DNA from 2 places in the Paenibacillus sp. BIHB 4019 genome. Region 2 is predicted to be linked to the other one. Evidence: a T-box and tRNA genes for the amino acid it is inferred to sense, from the RefSeq annotation. Region 2 holds a T-box; the other holds one or more tRNA genes.
The links. The T-box of region 2 lies ahead of BBD42_RS31035 (valine--tRNA ligase). A T-box ahead of a tRNA ligase gene usually reads a tRNA of that ligase, here a tRNA-Val.

Region 1 (3,414 bases), 700 kb from region 2:
GGTACTGTTTCCGTTCACCTGACGGTTGTTTCTTCTTAACGTTTTTGCCTTTTCCTTTGCTCATTGATGCTCTGTCCTCCCTGCCGGATCTTGCTCATGCATTATATGTAGGTACCCGGCAAAGGGTATCTCGATTTGTCAGTTTGCCATTCATTTGATACATTGGATGTAGCGAGATGATTTCTATAACGGGAGTGTTCCAATGAATATACAAATGATCGGAACTGGGAGTGCTTTTGCCAAGAAATATGATAATAACAATGCATTAATTGAGGTGCCTGGGTTCAAGCTGCTGGTCGATTGCGGCATTACGCTGCCTAAAGCGCTGCACGAGACGAATCGTTCGTTCGATGAGCTGGATGCTGTGCTAATCAGCCATATTCATGGCGACCATGTGGGCGGGCTGGAGGAATATGCTTTTCAGATGATGTTTCTCTATGGAAAAAAGCCGGTGCTGTACATCGCCTCCTCGCTAGTGGAGCCGCTGTGGGAGCAGACGCTGCGCGGCGGGCTGACGCAGGGACCGCTTCAATCCATTGATGACTTCTTTGAAGTGAGACGGCTAGAGGAAGGCATAGAGCATGAACTGCATCCGGGCTTGAAGGTGAAGCTGCTTCAAACCGAGCATATTGTGGGGAAAGACAGTTATTCGTTTATTTTCAATCAGCACTTCTTTTATTCGGCAGATATGAAATTCAGTCAAGCGTTGCTGGAGCAGCTTGTGGAGGATGGCGTGAATACGATTTTTCACGACTGCCAGTTGATTGCGCCCGGTGTTGTACATGCCTGTCTCGACGAGTTGCTGACACTGCCAGAGCCGCTGCAGGAGAAGGTGTGGCTTATGCATTACGGGGATACGATGGAAAATTACATCGGCCATACGGGGAAAATGCGCTTCGTACAGCAGCGTGAGATTTATACAGTGTAGGTACGAGTCGCAGGAATGATCAGCAACCATAACAAGAAGAGCCTGACGTTTTTTCGCGTCAGGCTCTTCTTGCTGCTGGCTATGCTTAGCCCAGGCTTGCCGTTTAAAACAGCGGAAGCTGGTCCAAATTGTTCGTAGGATCGCCGTCCGCGTCGCCACGGATATATGTTTCGCCATCTCTGCCTTTGAAAGCATTCACGCCAGCGATCTGCCCTGCCTGAACCTCTTGCAGCGCCGTCTGGTAATCCAGTACACGGCCCGATGATGTTTTAAAACTCGTCAGGTCACCGTCGCCATTTTTCTGTACCGCTACAATATGTTCTCTTTCCCCGCCAGCCATTTCATTCGTGCTCATTCAAAGCTCGCCTCCTTCGGATTGTGAGCGGCAATTACCACCCGCCACTCGGCATTCAATCGATAGGATGCGTAGCCTTTGAGAATTTTATACAGCATAAACGACACGTAGAAAAACTATACAATCATTTAACAGCAATGCAAAAAATCAAAACACCGCTTTTGCTTTAGCTGAGTAAAGGACACCAATCGGGCACCAACTCGCTAAAAAACAGGCATGATGCAAAATTAATCGGAAACAAAAAAAGACCGAAAACCCTTGTCATGCAAGGATTATCGGACCTTCTTTATTGTATGATCTGTAGTGGGCTCGAACCACTGACCCCTACCCTGTCAAGATAGTGCTCTCCCAGCTGAGCTAACAGATCGTATATTAGCGACGTTTATTAATATACCAAGCTCGAGCGGAAAAGTCAACCATTTTGCTATTATTATTTTTTGACCTTCAAAAAAAAAGCTTCGTCCTCCAATCAACCGGAGAATGAAGCTTTTTTGTGTTCAGCCTATGTTCCATTTCAGCTCGGGAATTGAACATTTCCCGGAACTATATAAGCGCCTGATGTACCGTTTGCTGGAAGTGCAGGAATCGTGTCCAGAACCGCTTTCCCGCGAATATCGGTTATCCGAACCTGCAGCGGGCTTGTCCCCATGTTCGTCCCCAAGAAATGGTTATAGTCCATTTTCTCCAGATTGATCCACGCGCCAGCCTTCTTATATTCCATTTTCATGACCGGATAAAAATGATTGCGCACCTGAATCGCCGCCCACCACTGGCTGCTGCCTTCCTTCACCCGGTACGAAAAATTGCCGGTTATCGGCGCTTTTACGACTTTCCATGAAATATTGATTTTGCCTGCCGACATTTCTCCAATTTTAGCAAAAGCGTTTGGCGACAAGTCAAGCGCTCCCGGAGCGCCTTCCGGGTACAAATCGGTGACATAAACGACCGTTTTGCCTTTAGGCCCCGTAACCTCCAAGTAAGCGCCCGCAAGCGCCGCTTTGACCCCATTGTAATTCATATCAGTCGGATTTAAGGCCGTTATTTCCAAATTCGGATGAATCGGATCAAGCAGTACCGCACCGCCCGAATATCCTGAGCCTGTATACGTCGCATAGCTGGTACGCCCATCATTCCAAGCTGCGAACGCCTGCACCGCCGGGTACAAAACGAACATCGCAAGACAAACGATTCCAAATTTGACGGCACCGTGCTTCTTTGTCATAACTGAAACCTCCTCCACATTTTTGAAACCCTAAATCTACCAGTAGAGTCCATTCTAAGTGGTGAGGAGGAATATTTGCTAGCACTTTAGATACTTCTTTTCTAGCATTTTAATGACATTTCCCAACAATACTAGACTTTATTCGTCAAAAACAAGGAGCATCCGCCGCTTCGTCTAGCTTGCGTTATTGTTCACCTTCATAATATCCATGAACGGAATTTTAGTAATTTCTTCACCTTTCGCTACGTGCACCAGCCTCGTACGCGAATCCATTTTTACAATTAGCCCTGCAACGGGTTCTTCCCAATTCCACACCTCAAAAAGCAGTTCAATCCCTTCTTGATACGCTTCAACCAGGCGCTCCCCGAGCTCCTCCAATTCAAACTCATCCCTTGTCGGGCGCTTTGGTTTCTTTGCCATTGCCTCCGTCTCCATTCTATGTTTTAGTACATGACCTTCATTTAACTCATGCCTTTTTCAACCCATCTTTAAATCATACCCTTTCTTCAAAGCATTTGTCATGGAGATTATGAAATTAGGCAAAAAAACATCCCCCTGCCATAACATGGCAAGGGGACGCTTCTTCTCTATTTTTCACTTAGAACGCATGGTTAAGGAAATACTGATTAGGTCAGGATCGAGCTAAGCCGCTTATATTACCACATACAGGAGCAAATGATGATAACCAATAGAATGAACAGTACAAGAATAGCGCCTGGGCTTGTGAAAGCACCGCCTACTTTATTACCGCAGCCACCGTATCCTGGACCTACTCCTACATTGCCTACTTCATATCCCATTTCGTTGCTCATCTCCTTTTTTTAAGGTACACAGCATCATATGGTCAAAAGCCAAAAAGGGTTGGGCTTTCAGGCAAAATGGGTATTTGCCTCGACGGACGGGTGCCGC
Region 2 (3,414 bases):
GCACGTCCTTAAACGGCTTTTGCTCTGTGAACTCCAGTGCAGTAAATATCATGCGAGATACCCAGAAAAAGATAATGTCATAGCCCGTCACCAAAACATTCGTCGGATAGAAGCGTTTTAAGTCCTCGGTCTGCTCTGGCCAGCCAAGCGTCGAGAATGGCCATAGACCCGAGCTGAACCATGTATCCAGAACATCCTCGTCCTGGCGCAGCTCCGTGCTGCCACAAGAAGAACAGCTCGTTACATCTTCGTTTGCAACATGCATTTCGCCGCAGGCGTCGCAATACCAAGCAGGGATACGGTGTCCCCACCACAGCTGGCGGGAAATACACCAGTCATGTACATTTTCAATCCATTGCAAATAAATTTTCTCAAAACGGTCTGGAACGAAGTTTACGCCTTCGCCGGATTTTTGCGCATTAATCGCCTGCTCCGCGAGCGGCTTCATTTCAACGAACCATTGCGTGGACAAATACGGCTCAACAACCGCACCGCTGCGCTCGCTGTGGCCAACCTGATGCACGTGATCCTCGATTTGAACGCACACGCCCTGCTCCTGCAAATCCTTCACGAGCTGCTTGCGGCAGTCGAAACGGTCAAGTCCCGCATAAGGGCCAGCTTCCGCATTCATCTTGCCGGACTCGTCCATAACGATAATTTGCGGCAAATCATGGCGAAGGCCTACCTCGAAGTCATTCGGATCATGGGCAGGCGTAATTTTTACAGCGCCGGAGCCAAATTCCTTGTCAACGTATTCGTCGCCAATAATCGGAATCTCGCGTCCAATGACCGGCAATACAATCATTTGACCAATGAGGTGCTGGTAACGCTCATCTTCAGGATGAACAGCAACCGCGCTATCGCCCAGCATCGTTTCCGGACGCGTTGTCGCAACCGTAATATGCCCTGAGCCGTCCTTCAATGGATATTGCAAATGGTACAAATGGCCGTTCAGCTCTTTATGCTCAACCTCAATATCGGACAAAGCCGTTCTAGCAGCCGGATCCCAGTTGATGATTTTTTTGCCGCGGTAAATGAGGCCCTTCTTGTAAAGCTGTACAAACACCTCGCGCACAGCCTTCGACAGCCCCTCGTCAAGCGTGAAGCGTTCGCGCGAATAATCCAGAGACAGCCCCATTTTTGCCCATTGGCCGCGAATTGTTCCCGCATATTGCTCCTTCCAATCCCAGACCTGCTCCAAAAAAGCCTCGCGTCCCAGATCGTAGCGGGATTGTCCTTGCTCGCGAAGCTTCTGCTCCACTTTCGTCTGTGTGGCAATGCCTGCGTGGTCCGTTCCCGGCAGCCACAAAGCATCAAAGCCCTGCATCCGTTTAAAGCGAATGAGAATATCCTGCAAAGTGAAATCGAGCGCATGCCCGATGTGCAAAATTCCCGTTACGTTCGGCGGGGGAATAACGATCGTATAGGTCTCGGCTTCCGGGCGCTTGCCCGCTTCGAAAAATTTTCCATCCATCCAGAAGTCATACCACTTCAGTTCAGCGGCTTTCGGGTCGTAGGTCGTCGGCATCGCCGGCGTCGTTTGATTTTCAGACATAAGCTCCATCCTCCACATATCGCATAATGGCATCATTACTTTAATTTTGAATACAAAAAAACCTTCCGCCCTTATAGCAAAGGACGAAAGGTTAGCTTCCGTGGTACCACCTTTGTTCCGCGCGTCTTGCAGCTGCACGGCACTCAAACAGATAACGGCTGTGGCCGGCTTGAATTAACGAATAACTATCCGCTTGATTCAAGCAACTCCAGGGCGACTTGTACGAGTAAAATCCTGCGGAACTCTCAGCACTAACGGCTCCGCTCTCTGAAGGCTTGGCTGCGTACTCTTCCCCTTCAACGTCGTTCGTTGACTTTAAGACATATTTATTTAATAATACCCTCTTTGTGAAAAAAAGTCAAACAACAAGACACATTCAAGCTCTTTTATACTTGCTGGGCAAATAAAAAAGAGCTTTGACTGTTATTTCACAGGTCAAAGCTCCTTTTATTTAACAGCCTGCTGCTACGGAATATAAAGCAGCTGCCCTTCCGCTACCGCCGACTCATTCAAGCCGTTGTACAGCAAAATCTCACGCGGGTTCAAGCTGTAGCGCACTGCAATGGAATCAAGGGTCTCGTCGCGCTGCACGATGCATACCCGGATTTTACGGAATTCATGCTCATCGGATTGCTTCAAAAATAAATTGCGCCACTCGATTTCATCGCCTGCCGGCTGCTGAGCCTTCGTCTGCTCAAGCGCATAATCCGCCGCCTCCTGCTCAGCCTGCCGCGCCAATTGCTCGCGCTTGCTCGTTTGCAGCAGCGTCACAAGCCCGACGCCTGTTGCAGGAGCTCCAGTTGCTTCCGGCGCCTTGCTGCCAAAGGCAATGCGCATCTCCTGCTTCTCCGGCTCCGCTTGCTGCTCCGCACCAGCTTCCTCCGCCTCCTGCCATTCGCTCAAACGCTCCAGCTCGCTATCCTGCCACGGGGATGTATCGTAGCTGCTCTGCTCTGCTCCCGCCGGAATGTACGTTTCCTCTGCCTGCTGCGGTTGCCCCCCTGGGCTCCAGCCAAAGTCCTCCGCCTGTTGATAGGCAGAAGCTCCCTGCTGCCTTTCCTGCGCAATGCCATGACCAAGCCCAGTTACGGCTGGCTGCTGTGCAAAAGCAGGCGGTGGATTGAAATTAGCGTTAAAGTTCGGCTGTGCCCCGGAATGATTCTGCCCTTGAAACCACTCTGCTGCTGACCAGCCTGCATCACGCGGCGAAGGCGAGATCGTAACGCCAGCCCCCGGCCCTTCTGCTTCCTCGCTTTCATCAGCCACTTCATACGCCCGCTCATTATATGCATTATTAGCATTGTAAGCCTCAATCTCGGATTCAGACTCAGCGAACTGTTGAGCCCCAATAAACTCTTGAGCCTCATTGTACTCTTGTGCCACATTATACCCTTGATTCTGTCCCTGCTCTTCCCTGAAAGGCACCTGCCCTTCCTGTCCAGCAAAATAGGGTTCAGCTTGCAGCCCATAAGCGGTCTGGCCAGCCACCTCTGCCTCGTCAGCGGCAAATGGTTCGCCCCCGCTACGCTGAAGCTCCTCTTCGTACGAAGCCTGGCTCGTATCTACGCGATCATGGACGACGGTGAATGGCTCCTCGCGCCACGCTTCCTCCAGTTCCTGCTGCGGCTCCACAAGAATGCCGCGCAGCGACAGCACACCGGTAATGTTAAGCGTTCGCGAGGAGAGCAAATCTACGTCAAAATTATCAATTTCCACCGTCACATCGTCCAGCCGTGAAATCCGGTTCAGCGGCATCGTAATTTCGACGGGAATGAAATGCTCCAATGCCTGAAGCGGAGCGGCTTCGTTCGTACTGCGATATACCCCGCTCAGCAGCAGCTGGCCTTTCAAAACTGCAT

Region 1: it encodes a tRNA-Val, which carries the amino acid that the T-box ahead of BBD42_RS31035 (valine--tRNA ligase) is inferred to sense. The anticodon was not compared.

What each region holds. Positions count from the first base shown of each region.
Region 1 is NZ_CP016808.1:6,465,860-6,469,273, forward strand. It holds gene BBD42_RS28095 (hypothetical protein) at 1-64, opposite strand, end outside; gene BBD42_RS28100 (MBL fold metallo-hydrolase) at 203-928, shown strand; gene BBD42_RS28105 (DUF3892 domain-containing protein) at 1,032-1,268, opposite strand; tRNA gene BBD42_RS28110 (tRNA-Val) at 1,578-1,650, opposite strand; gene exlX (expansin ExlX) at 1,798-2,457, opposite strand; gene BBD42_RS28120 (YolD-like family protein) at 2,680-2,925, opposite strand.
Region 2 is NZ_CP016808.1:7,161,366-7,164,779, forward strand. It holds gene BBD42_RS31035 (valine--tRNA ligase) at 1-1,555, opposite strand, end outside; T-box leader at 1,632-1,864, opposite strand; gene BBD42_RS31040 (LysM peptidoglycan-binding domain-containing protein) at 2,021-3,414, opposite strand, start outside.